Linked DNA regions of Candidatus Microthrix parvicella Bio17-1. The protein of the gene in region 2 interacts with the protein of the main gene of each other region in a pairwise test. Links are inferred from orthologs where the notes say so. Each region holds a gene or a part of one and is shown on either strand. Other genes may lie near its edges. The genes, in order: rplL and obgE.

Region 1 (3,980 bases), on a different replicon or contig from region 2:
CGCTACGGCAACGTGGCGGTGCCCGTCGGCAAGGTGAGCTTTGAGCCCGACGCGCTGGACGCCAACCTGGCCGCCGTCATGGGCGAGATCATGCGGGCCAAGCCGTCGGCGTCCAAGGGCAAGTACCTGAAGAAGGTGTCGCTGTCCTCCACCATGGGCCCCGCTGTCCGTGTCGACGCCGGCGCCTACGACTCCAAGTAGGCGGGTCCGCTAGGCTCTCGTCTTCGAGATCACATCGCCAAAGACCTTCGGTGGACAAACCGGCTCCGGCCGGCAACTCCTCAATGAGCCTCGGCTCGCCGAAATAGGCGGACTCCTCAGATCTGGTGACGCCCTCGGGTGCCGCCTCTCTTGTACGGGTGTCCGCTTGCGGGCACCCGTTTCGCGTCTCCGACGTGGTTCGGGTGGCGATCTCCACCCACAACCAACCGGGCTTCGAGCCCACCAATATGAAGAGAGGAGGTGTGAGTGCATGACAGATGACCCCACAGAACTTGCAGCCGAGGCCGACGCCAAGGAACCCAGGGCCGACAAAGTGGCCGTGGTGACCGAGGTGAAGGAGCGGATGAGCAACGCCGAGGCGGTGATTCTCACCGAGTACCGCGGATTGACGGTCAAGGAACTGCAAAGCCTTCGGGCTTCGCTGACCGAGGCCGGCGCCGTGTACAAGGTGTACAAGAACACGCTGGTGCGTCGCGCAGCCGACGAACTCGACTGGGACCTGGCCGAACTGTTGGTCGGACCGACCGCCATGGCCTTCGTGGCCACCGACGTCGGTTCTGCCGCCAAGGCGCTCACCGACTTCGCCAAGACCCAGCCACTGCTGGTACTCAAGGGCGGAGTGATGGGCGGCGACGTCCTGGACGCCGGCGCCGTCAAGGAACTGGCTGACCTGCCCACCGGTCCGGAGATCTACTCCAAGCTGGCCGGCGGCATTGCTGGAACGGCCCGCGGTCTTGCCGCAGGCATTCACGGAACCCATCGTTCCCTGGCCTACGTGCTGCAGGCGGCGATCGACGGCGGAGCATTCGCCGACGCCGACGCCGGCGCTGCGAGCGAGCCGGTGGCCGATGAGGCACCTGCCGACGAGGCACCCGCTGACGAGGCACCAGCCGAGTCCACACCAGAGGAGGCGTCCGCCTCCGACACGTCCGAGGCACCCGCCGACGATGCAACCACTGAAGAACCCCCCGCCGCGGCGGAAAGCACTGAGGAGAGCTGAACATGAGCAAAGTTGACGACATCCTGGAAGAGATCTCGGGTTTGACCCTGGTCGAGGCCTACGAACTGGTCAAGGCCATCGAGGACAAGTTTGAGGTGACCGCAGCCGCTCCCGTGGCCGCCGTGGCCGCCGCTGCCGGTCCCGGCGCAGAGGCCGAGGAAGAGAAGGACGACTTCGACGTCGTGCTCACCGGCGCTGGCGACAAGAAGATCCAGGTCATCAAAGAGGTGCGTGGGCTGACCAGCCTGGGCCTCAAGGAGGCCAAGGATCTGGTTGAGGCCGCACCGAAGGCCGTCCTCGAGGGCGTGCCCAAGGACGAGGCCGAGAAGGCCAAGGAGGCCCTCGAGGCCGCCGGCGCCACCGTCGAGATCAAATAGTCAATTCGCTTGACGGCTCAGCGATGAGCCGTCAAGCGAAGTGCAATGTGATCACCGCCTCCCCGCATGCTGCGGGGAGGCGGTGTCGCGTCCAGCCCGACGACGCGCCACGCCAGCGCGCCGAGCGCTGCCAGGTAGATCACAAGCAGCAGTGGGAACGTGAGCGGGGGAGACCACCGGGCGTTGCTCAGGAGTTGCCACCACGTTTGCGGGTCGCCACCCTTGGCGCCGTGATGGCGTGCCGCCGAGAGGAACGCGGCGGCATGCACCGCCGTGAACAGGCCGAGGGCGAGGCCGACGGCACCATCGCCGGCACGTCGCGTGTGGAGGAACGCCGCCACGTTCCACGGAGCGCCGCGACCTGCAGCCTGCCGATCGTCGGGGGTGTCGGCGCGAGCTGACGCCGGACGATCCACCGGGTTGGTGCACGTGGCGAGGAGGAACGCACCCAGCAGCACCGGCAACGCGTAGCGGCCCTGCCAGAAGAAGCCGATGGGTGGTAGCGACAAACCCTCGGCGGTAACCGACAGGGCGAGGCCCGCCACCAGCGTGGCGAGCGAGATGACGATGGTCTTGGCCGATGAGCGCCAGAGGCCAACCGCAAACACGCCGAGCAACGCAGCGACCCACACCCAGGCTGCGAGTGGCGGGATGGCGCTGTCGTTCTGGCCAAACACGCCGATCGACTGGCGAATGTAGAACGGCAGGTACCCAATGGCGGTGGCGACGCCCGACCCGGGCCGTTCGGGCGGGGCGTAGGTCTGCTGGACAAACCACAGCCACCATCCGGCGATCAGGAGCGCAGCAGCCCCTCCGGCGGCCCACGCTCGCAGATCCCGACGCCGCACTAGAGCAAAAACCTTCGTCTTCCCGCCGAGCACGGCCAGCACGGCCAGAATGCCGACGGCGAACAGTGGCCCCAGGCCGCGGGCAAGGACGAGCACCACCATCGACACACCGAAGCGGGCGACCTCGCGCCCGGAGGGCTGCGAATCGGCCTGGGTCAAGAGCATGCCGGTGGTCCATGCGCCGATCGCCGCAGCGATCTCCACCGAGCTGGGATTGGTGGAGGCGGCCAGGTACAACACCATGGGCGTGACGCACCCGAACAACGCCACCGATGCCAGGCGTCGTCGAGCGGCCGCCATGGTGGATACCGCAGCCGAGGCCAACAGTGCGGTGGTCATGACGATGCCGACCAGGCGCATCAGGTATGTGCCGCTCACGCCCGTGTCGATCAGCGACGGGAGGCCGACCACCGCCCAGTAGAACGGCTGACCTCGGTACTGGCCGGTCTCGGTGGTCGTGAGCTTCGACGACGACCGGTAGGGGGGGCAGTCCTGGGCAACGACTGCGAACCCTCGTTGCGGCGACTCGGGCACCGGCGCCCCGACGAAACACAACGCAGAGTCGCCCCCGGCCACGTAGGTGTCGGGTACATCCACCTCGATCATCTGAAACGTGCCGGAGCCAACGACGTTGCCCCGCAACTGGCCGCGGGCCAGCGCCGCGGCACGCCGAGCCTGAAACACCTCGTCGGGTCCGGTCAACGGGGGTGTGGCCAACATCCAGGCGACGCCTGCCAGCGTGAGCAGGCCGAAGAGCCGCCACCACGTCGCCCGCCGGGCGAGCCCGCTGTCGTTGCTGGCTGTGTTCGACACGGGCGTGGTGACTCCGAAGGGGCGGCGGGACCCAAAGCCGGGGCAGGGTTGTCGACGGCGGCGGTGGCATCGGCCGGGCCGCTGTGAACTACCGTAATCGGGCCCATCCGTCGTCGACCGTGAGCGGTGCAGAAGTAGTGAAACTCGCCGCCGTTCGCTCGGCAATCGCCACCTACCGAGGCGCCCCTCCCGTAACCAGGGCGTTTGTCGCTGCCCGTTTTGTGGTGGCGCCGGTGGGCCCACTGGAAGCCGAACTGGCCGGTCGGAGCGGCCGGGTGCTGTCGCTGGGCAGCGGCCTCTGCATGCTGGAGCGGTATCTGGCCGTGCAGAACCCCAACCTGGAATTCGTCGGCATCGACCTGGACGAGGACAAGGTGGCCCTCATCGCCGAAACCCGGCACCGCAGCCCACGGGTCACCCTTCGGCTGGGTGACGCCACGGCCATCGACGAGCCGGCGATGTACGACACGGTGCTGATCTGCGATGCGCTGCATCACTTCCCAGCCGAGATGCACGCTCGGGTGGCCCAGTCGGTGGCGGCGGCGCTGGTGCCCGACGGCCGGGTCATCGTGAAGGACCTCGACGTGGCTCCTCGCTGGAAATACCACTGGAATCGGGTACACGACCGGCTGGTGGCCGGACCCGAACCGATCTACTGCCGTCCCATCGACGAGATGGCAGAGGTGTTCGAATCGGCCGGTCTGGTGGTTGAGGCGAAGC
Region 2 (8,500 bases):
GCCTGGCCACGGCGGTGCTGCACAGCCAGCACAAGCTGTCGATCCCCGCCTACACCCCGATCGCCAACAACCTCGTGGTCACGGTCATGTTCGTGGCCGCCCGCCCGTTGGTGCAACGGGTGAGTGAGGGGTCCGGCTCACTGAATGCCCTCCTGCTGGTCCTGGGCATCGGCACCACCCTGGGTGTGGTCGCGCAAGCCTTGCCGCTGATCCCGCCCATGCGCGACGGCGTGGTGCGGCTGCGCTGGAACCTCGCTCCCACCCACCCGGTGGTCAAGCGCCTGATCCGGCTGTCCGGTTGGACCATGGGCTACGTGGTGGCAAACCAGGTCTCGCTCTACGTGGTGACCAACCTGGCCAACTCGGGGCCCGAAGGCACGGTGGCCACCTACCAATATGCGTTTGCGTTCTTTCAATTGCCCCATGGGCTGATCGCAGTGAGCCTGATGACCGCCGTCCTACCCCGTCTGGCCACCTCGTTCGTCGATGGCGATTTGACCTCCTACCGCGCCAACTTTCGCGAGGGTCTCAACGTGTTGTTCACGGTGGTACTGGCCGCCGCAGCGGGTTACGTCGTCGTGGCCCAACTGCTGATCCAAGTGGTGTTTCAACGCGGCGCCTTCAGCGCGTCGGGCACCGACGAGACCGCCCGCACCCTCATCGCCTTCGCCGTCGGGTTGCCGGCGTTCTCCACCTACCTGTACGCCATTCGGGCGTTTCACGCCCGCCAGAACACCCGCACCCCGTTCTGGATCAACGTGGGCGAAAACGGGCTCAACATCGTGCTGGCGGTGCTGCTCACCACCCGCACCGCCTCCGGGCTGGCGGTTGCGTTCAGCGGGGCGTATCTCATCGCTGCGGTCATCAGCGTGCTGGTGCTCAACTTCCAGGTGCGGGACCTGCTCGACCGCAGTCTGTTCACCATGATGGGCAAGGCGACCGTGGCCGCTGTGGCCACCGTGGCAGGCGCCCTGATCCCCACGCTGCCACCGTTGTCGGCGCTGGACTGGGCGCCCGCTCAGCTGATCCTGCGCGTGGTGTTTGGGGCGGTCGCGTTCGTCCTGGCGGTCGCCCTGCTGCGCATCGAGGGCCTGGACCGCTACGTGTCGGTGCTTCGGCGCAAGATCGGGCCGTTCGTACCGAGTGCCGTCGAGCGGTTGCTGGCGCGGACCACCCCTTCAACCCCTGGAGCCTCGGGTAAGCCGGACCAACCGGATGGCACCGCCTGAGCCAGGCTCTATGCTCGTCGTCGTGTTCAAATCGATCAAGCGCTTCTGGAAGTATCTGACCACCAAGCTGAACATGAGCTTCGATGCGAATGCTGACCCCAAGGTCCAGCTGGAGCAGGCGATCACCGAGTCTCAGCAGCAACACAAGATGCTGGTGGAGCAGGCGGCGACGGTCGTCGCCAACCAGAAGCAGACCGAGATGCGCCTTGACACCCGCATGGACGACCTCGAAAAGCTGACAGCCAACGCCCGCCAGGCGGTGCTGATGGCCGATGAGGCCACCCGCTCGGGCGATACCGCCAAGGCGACCGAGATGACCTCGGCCGCAGAGGCGTTCGCCAACCGACTGATTGCGATCGAGGCCGAGATCGAGCAGCTCAAAGGCATGCACCTGCAGGCCACCCAGGCCTCCGATCAGGCCAAGGCCGCCGTGGCACAGAACAGCTCGAAGCTTCAAAAGAAGCTGGCCGAGAAGCAGCAGCTGCTCAGCCAGCTCGACCAGGCCAAGATGCAGGAATCCATGAACAACGCCATGACCAGCCTGTCGGCCACGGTCGGCGACGACGTGCCCACCTTGGATCAGGTTCGGGAGAAGATCGAGGGGCGATACGCCAAGGCTCAGGGCGTGTCGGAGCTCCAGGGCCAGTCGGTCGAGTCGAAAATGCTCGAGGTGGAGCAGGCCACCCGGAACGTGGAGGCCCAGGCTCGGCTTTCCAAGATTCGCAGTCAGTTGGGGCTCGACACCGGTACTGCCGACGCATCCGCGGTCGAAGCGGCACCCGCAGCCCAGCCCGACGCAGCCCAGCCCTCAGCCACCCAGCCCGATGCTCCCGACACAGGCGAGGCCCAGCCTTCCGCCGGGTAAACCTCGCAGACGGACGTCCCTCAGCCCTCGGGGAGCACCACCAGGTCGTCCCGATGGATCGCCACCGGTGACACATCGGCGGGCACCTGCGAACTCCGGCGCCCCGCCACCAGCAGTAGGTCGCTCGCCGAAATCCGGCTGATTCCCTTCGCAAAGACAGCGCCGTCGGCGTCGGCCACCTCGACCGCATCGCCCTCATCGAACCCGCCGTCCGCCGACACGACGCCCGCCGGCAACAGCGACGAACCGCCGGTCAACAAGGCAGCGCGCGCCCCAGCGTCCACCGAGATCCGACCGGCGGCGCCGACGGCGAAGGCGATCCACACCTTGCGAGCAGGCAGACGTCCTTGGCGCGCTCGCACCGTGGTGCCCACGCCCGGCTCGCCGGTCACCGCGTCGAGGAGTACCCCTGAACGGTCGGCCTGGGCGATCACGGTGCGCACGCCGGCCCAGGTGGCCATCTTGGCCGCCGCAAGCTTGGAGGTCATTCCGCCGGTGCCGCGGTTGGACCCGGAGTCGCCCGCAAGCGCCTCCAGTTCACGATCAACCTGCGCAATGTCCTCGATCAACGAAGCGGAAGCGTCCAGCCGGGGGTCTGCGGTCAAGAGACCGGCCTGATCCGTCAGCAACACCAGCACGTCTGCAGCCAGTGCCTGGGCCAGCAACGCAGCGATGCGGTCGTTGTCGCCAAAGCGAAGCTCATCGTCGGCCAGGGCATCGTTCTCATTGACGATGGGCAGCACCCCCAGCTCGAGCATGGCCTCAAGGGTGGCACGTGCATGCAAATACTTGTCCCTGGCACCAAAGTCGGTCGGAACCACCAGGAGCTGGCCCACCACGGTGTTGTGATGCTTCCCGAATACGGCGCCGTAGCGCTCCATCAGGTGCACCTGGCCCACCGAGGCGACGGCCTGGAGCACGCGCGGGTCGCGAGGACGCTCGTCGCCGCCGAGGCCCAACGCCGGCAGGCCGGCGGCAACAGCGCCAGAACTGACCAGCACCACCTGATGACCGGCGGCATGCACCGCTGCCACCTCCCGCGCCACCGTCTCGATGGCATCGGACCGCAGCCGCCCGGCGTCATCGGTCACCGACGACGTGCCGATCTTTGCGATTACCAACATGACAGGTATCGACCCGGCAGGCACCCACGGCGCAGCGCGCTCAACGGAGGTCGTCCTCGCCGTACTCAAACGACATGGCGCCAATGTGCACCATGTCCCCAACCTTGGCACCGGCCTTGCCCAATGCCTTGTTGACCCCAAGCTTGTTCAACCGTCGCTGCGCCTCGGCCAGCGCGTCGGGGTTGGTGAGATCCGACAAGGCCACCGCCCGCTGGGCATCCCGACCCACCACGCGGAGCGAACCGTCGATCTCACGTACCACCCGAATGCCCTCGGGCTCGGGGCGATGCACCACGTAGGCGCTCGGGTCCTCACCGGACTCGCGAGCCTCCTCCACCGCGCGGCGCATGGCGCCGACGAACTGCCTGGTCCCCTGCCCGGTCACCCCCGAGACGGCCAGCCAGCCCTCGGCCTCGGCCTCGGCTGCCTCCTCCGGCGCCAAATCGGCGCGTGCTGCAACCCGGATTTTGGTTCGATCGAGAAGTTCAGGCCGATAGTCGAGCAGCTCGCCCAGCAGCACCCGCTCCTGCTCGTGCCGATCGGCCTCATGCATGCGTGCGCCGGGCGGGGCCACGTCGGCCATGATCACCAGCACCCTGGCCCGCTCGATATGACGGAGAAAGGCGTGGCCCAGGCCCCGACCCTCTGCTGCACCTTCGATCAGGCCAGGGATATCTGCCACGACCATCTCAAACCCATCATCGGTGCGAACCACCCCGAGGTTGGGCACCAGGGTGGTAAACGGGTAGTTGGCGATTGTGGGCTTGGCCGCCGAGATTGCCGCGATCAGCGTGGATTTGCCCACATTGGGAAACCCGACCAGCGCCACGTCGGCCATCAGTTTCAGCTCGAGGACCAGAAAGCGTTCCTCGGTGTATTCACCTTGCTCGGCAAAGTCGGGGGCACGGCGCCGGTTGGACAGGAACCGGGCGTTGCCGTGGCCGCCCCTGCCCCCCTCGCCCGCCAGCCACCGGTCACCATGGCCGACCAGGTCGGCCAGCACCGTGCCATCGCGTTCGCGCACCAGGGTGCCTTCGGGCACCGGCACCAGCAGGTCCTCGCCCGCTGCACCGTGCATGCCCTTACCACCGCCATGGTTGCCACTGGTGGCCTTTCGGTGCGGATGGTCCCGAAACGCCAACAGCGAGGCCACGTTCCGGTCGGCCACAAACCAGACGTCGCCGCCCTTCCCGCCGTCCCCGCCGTCCGGGCCCCCTCGGGGCGTATGTGCCTCGCGGCGGAACGCCACCGCACCCGCGCCGCCCTCACCTGCCTTTACGAACACCCCGGTCTCGTCAACAAAGTTGCTCACCGGGACAGCGTAGAAGGCACCCCTCCTTCGGGACGTACCGAGATCCACGTCGGCCCTGCTTCATCTCCCGGACCATGACCGCTAGAATCGCATCTCTGCTCGCCGCACGGATGGCGACATGCCACCACCGACGGCCCCAGGCGGACGTTTCGTGACTCCACCCACCACCTCCACCAGTGACTCCCCGGTGCGCCCCGCAACCAACGAGGTGGACGTCGACGGTCCCCTTCCGCAGCCCACGGAGCCCACACGTGAGGCCGACGATCTGCCCGCCTCCGACGGCGATCCGATCTCCGAGCCGAACAACCCAACGCCCCACAGGCGGCGCATCCCGGCGCTGGTCGCAAGCGTGGTGCTGATCATCGGTGGGGTGGTGGCCATTCGTGCCTACACCGAGCGGGTTCAAGCCCAGCGCAACGCCGAGGCCAAGCTTGCCACCGCCAGGGACACGATGGCCGAGATGCAGCGACAGACCGCCGAGCTCCAGGCGGCAGACGCCGAGCTGCGCCAAACCACCGAGGACGCACGCACCACCTCGAAACTGGCCGAGGCCGACTCGGCCGAAGCCCGGGCGGCCCTCGGAGCGCTGGAGGAGCAACGCCAGGCCCTCCAGCAGCAGATGGTGGCAGCCGACAGCGGCCGCGGCCTCCAAGCCCTGTACAACGGGCGGATGAAGACCTGCATTGACGGCCTCAACCGGGCGGTCAACCAGATCTCGGTTGGCGATGCTTCGGGCGGCGCCTCCACCCTCGGCACCGTTCAGGACGACTGTGCCGCGGCAGAGGCCGCCGGACCATCCGCGATGCCCTACGACTTCCCCGACCCGTTCGTGCTCATCGATGGCGCCACCTCCTACGCATATGCGACCAACGCGGGTGGCGGCAACGTGCAACTGGCCACCAGCACCGACCAAAAGACTTGGAGGTTCGTCGGTAACGCGCTTCCCAAGCTTCCGAACTGGGTGGAACCCAGTGCCACCTGGGCTCCTGCGGTGGTCAAGCTGAACGGCAACTACGTCCTCTACTACTCGGCCCGCAAAAAGGGCCAGAACATGCAGTGCGTCTCGGTGGCGGTGGCCAAGACCCCCAAGGGGCCCTTCGTCGACAGCTCCACCGGGCCGCTCGTTTGTCAGGAGGACCAGGGTGGCAGCATCGACCCCAGCCCGTTCGTCGACCTCGACGGAACGCCGTACCTGCTGTACAAGTCCGAGGGCACCCCGGTGGGTCGCTCCGGCGCGCTGTGGAGCCAACAGCTCAACCCGCAGGGCACCGGGTTTGCCGGTTTCCCCACCCTGTTGCTGACCGGCGACCCGGGTGGCTGGGATCACGGGGTGATCGAGGGACCATCGATGTACCGCGATCAGGAGGGGCGGCTGTGGATGTTCTACTCCGGTGCCGGATGGAGTAGCGACCAGTACGCCGTCGGCATCGCCGGCTGCCCAAACGGGCCTGCCCAACCATGCGCACGGGCCAACGCCAAACCCATCCTGAAGACCAACGATCGGGTGGTGGGGCCCGGCGGGCTCGAAGCATTCCGGGAAGCCGACGGCACCCCCAAGGTGGTGTTCCACGCCTACCAGCCGGGCAAGGTGGGCTACCCGAACAACCGGGTGCTGGTGATCGGCACCCTCAAGTTGGACCACGACAGCGTCTCCCTGGATTACTGAACAGCGTCGGTGCGATCGTGGGCGCCTGAAGCGCCCGAACGGTGCGGGTGGGCCCTACGACCGAACTTGGTTGTCACTGCAGCTCCCTAGGATCGGCCCCATGAGCAGAACGTCCCCACCGGAACGTCAGACCTCGGTCGCCGACGGCGAACGAACCCGAGCCTGGGCCGCAACGATGGGCGGTCATCAGCTGGCCCCCGGGCATGCCGACGAGCCGGGCGTGCGCTCGGCTCACGCGGGCGGCACCTTGCGCATCGGCCAGGCCGCGGGTGCGTCTCAGGCATCTGCTCCAGCCAACCGGGATGCCCGCGAACAGGCCGAGCACGCCTGGATGGCCCCGGGCGCCACCCGATCCGAGGGTGCCGGCCACCGGCGACGACAGGAGGGGCCCGACCCCGAGCGCACCTGCTTCGAGCGCGACCGGGACCGCATTCTCCATTCCCCCGCCTTCCGCCGCCTGGCTGGAAAGACCCAGGTGTTCATCTTCCCTGACGATCATCAACGCACCCGCCTGACCCATGCCCTCGAAGTGGCCCAGGTTGCTGTGGCCATGGCCACCGCCCTCCGCCTCAACGTGGCGTTGACCGAGGCGATCGCACTGGGTCACGACTGCGGACACGGCCCTGGTGGGCATGCGTCAGAGGACGCGCTGGGCCCGTACCTCGACGAGGGCTACGACCACGCGGTGTGGGGCGCCGATGAGGTGCTCACCCCGCTCAACCTGTGCACCGAGACGCTTGACGGCATCCGCAACCACAGCTGGTCCCGCCCGCGGCCCGCCACACCCGAGGGTCTCGTGGTCAGCTGGGCTGACCGCATCGCCTACACCGCGCACGACTTCGAGGACGCGGTCACCGCCGGCATCGTCGACCACGGCGCCCTGCCACCGCAGGTGGCCGCCTATGGGGACAGCGTGCGGTCCGGGCAGCTGCGGGCATTTATTGCCGACGTGATCCATGTGGGGCGCACACACGGCGTCGTGGGCATGACCGACGAGGCATCCGGCGCGCTCGCAGCATTCCGACGGTTCAACTACGAGAACATCTACCTGCGCCCCGCATCGGTCGTCGCCGCCGACTCCGTGGTCGCGATTTTGTCGGCGCTCGTCGAGTACTACGCCGACCGACCCGGCACGCTGCCCCCCGACGTGTTGACCGGCCAAGCGGACGGTCCCGTACCCACAGCGGGCTCGACCCAGGCGCTCCGGGCGGCGGTTCGCTGGGTGGGCGGCATGACCGATCGCTACGCCTGTGCAGAAGCCCTCTCAAAGCTCGGTTGGGACCCGGCCAAGCTTCCGACCGGCGTCGACACCATGGGCCTCCGCTAGTCCGAACCTGCGCTGTCATCGGGCTCGACCGGGAGCTCGATGCCGGGGAGTTTCAGCTGGGGGTTCTCGCCCGCGAAGGCACCGCGAGCCCGTTCGGCGGCCATGGCGATCCAGTCGTCCCCGGTAAACACCCAGAATCGGCGCTCCAGCACCGCCGACCACACCAGGTCGGCCACCTCCGACGGGTCCATCCCCGACGCGATCAGTTGGGCGACCATCGCTCCAGGACCGTCCGCTCCCTCCTCGCCTTCGGACAGCCCGCCTTCGCCAAACATCGTGGGGCCACCATGACGCTGGGGCCGGTTGCGGCCGGCTTCGTAGATGCGGGTGCGCACCCAGCCCGGGCAGAGCACCGAGGCCCCCACCTCGGGATGGCTGAAGGACAGCTCGTGATAGAGCGCTTCCGACAAGGCCACCACACCGTGCTTGGCGACCGAGTACGGCGACATGAACGGCGGGGAGGTCAGCCCCGCCATCGAGGCGGTGTTGACGATGTGGCCTCCGCCCGACCGGACGATCAGCGGCACGAAGGTCCGGACGCCGTAGACGACGCCCCAGAGGTTCACCTCCATCACCCACTGCCAGTCGGACATGGGCACCTCCCACGACAGGCCACCGGCAGAGACCCCGGCGTTGTTGCACACGAGGTGCACGGCGCCAAAAGCGTCCATGGTCGCCTCGCCCAGGGCTGCGACCTCGTCGGCGGAGGCAACATCGACTCTCACCGGCAGGGCTCGGGCGTCAGCGACGAGCACACCTTCGTCGGCCAGTTGACCAGCCACCTCGACCGCCGCGGGTTTGTCGACGTCGGCCACCACGATCGACATGCCGGCCTCGGCGAACCGGCGGCACAATGCAGCGCCGATTCCTGACCCGCCTCCGGTGACCACCGCCACCCTGCCCGCCCAATCCTGCGCTTCACTCATGTGTTCCCCCGTCGTCAGCGCCCAAACGCGCAACCGCCCGGCCGCATCGAG

The links.
Region 1: the proteins of obgE (region 2) and rplL interact in binary tests that used the Escherichia coli proteins (3 or more experiments, as listed by UniProt). The link is inferred for Candidatus Microthrix parvicella Bio17-1 from one-to-one orthologs.

What each region holds. Positions count from the first base shown.
Region 1 is NZ_AMPG01000008.1:25,327-29,306, reverse strand. What follows is about bases 1-2,911. They hold rplL (50S ribosomal protein L7/L12), read left to right. Parts: upstream 1-1,224; coding sequence 1,225-1,599; downstream 1,600-2,911. Other genes in these bases: MPARV_RS0119240 (DUF2142 domain-containing protein), read right to left, coding at 1,617-2,911; rplJ (50S ribosomal protein L10), read left to right, coding at 473-1,222; rplA (50S ribosomal protein L1), read left to right, coding at 1-201. Outside these bases: more of MPARV_RS0119240, read right to left, coding at 2,912-3,260; MPARV_RS0119235 (class I SAM-dependent methyltransferase), read left to right, coding at 3,380-3,980. UniProt on the Escherichia coli protein: The binding site for several of the GTPase factors involved in protein synthesis (IF-2, EF-Tu, EF-G and RF3). Is thus essential for accurate translation.
Region 2 is NZ_AMPG01000002.1:565,986-574,485, forward strand. The notes cover bases 2,395-5,206. They hold obgE (GTPase ObgE), read right to left. Parts: upstream 4,531-5,206; coding sequence 3,259-4,530; downstream 2,395-3,258. Other genes in these bases: proB (glutamate 5-kinase), read right to left, coding at 2,395-3,218; MPARV_RS22715 (glycoside hydrolase family 43 protein), read left to right, coding at 4,682-5,206. Outside these bases: murein biosynthesis integral membrane protein MurJ, read left to right, coding at 1-1,229; MPARV_RS0110770 (PspA/IM30 family protein), read left to right, coding at 1,252-2,094; more of proB, read right to left, coding at 2,115-2,394; more of MPARV_RS22715, read left to right, coding at 5,207-6,196; MPARV_RS0110790 (HD domain-containing protein), read left to right, coding at 6,297-7,523; MPARV_RS0110795 (SDR family NAD(P)-dependent oxidoreductase), read right to left, coding at 7,520-8,449. UniProt on the Escherichia coli protein: An essential GTPase which binds GTP, GDP and possibly (p)ppGpp with moderate affinity, with high nucleotide exchange rates and a fairly low GTP hydrolysis rate.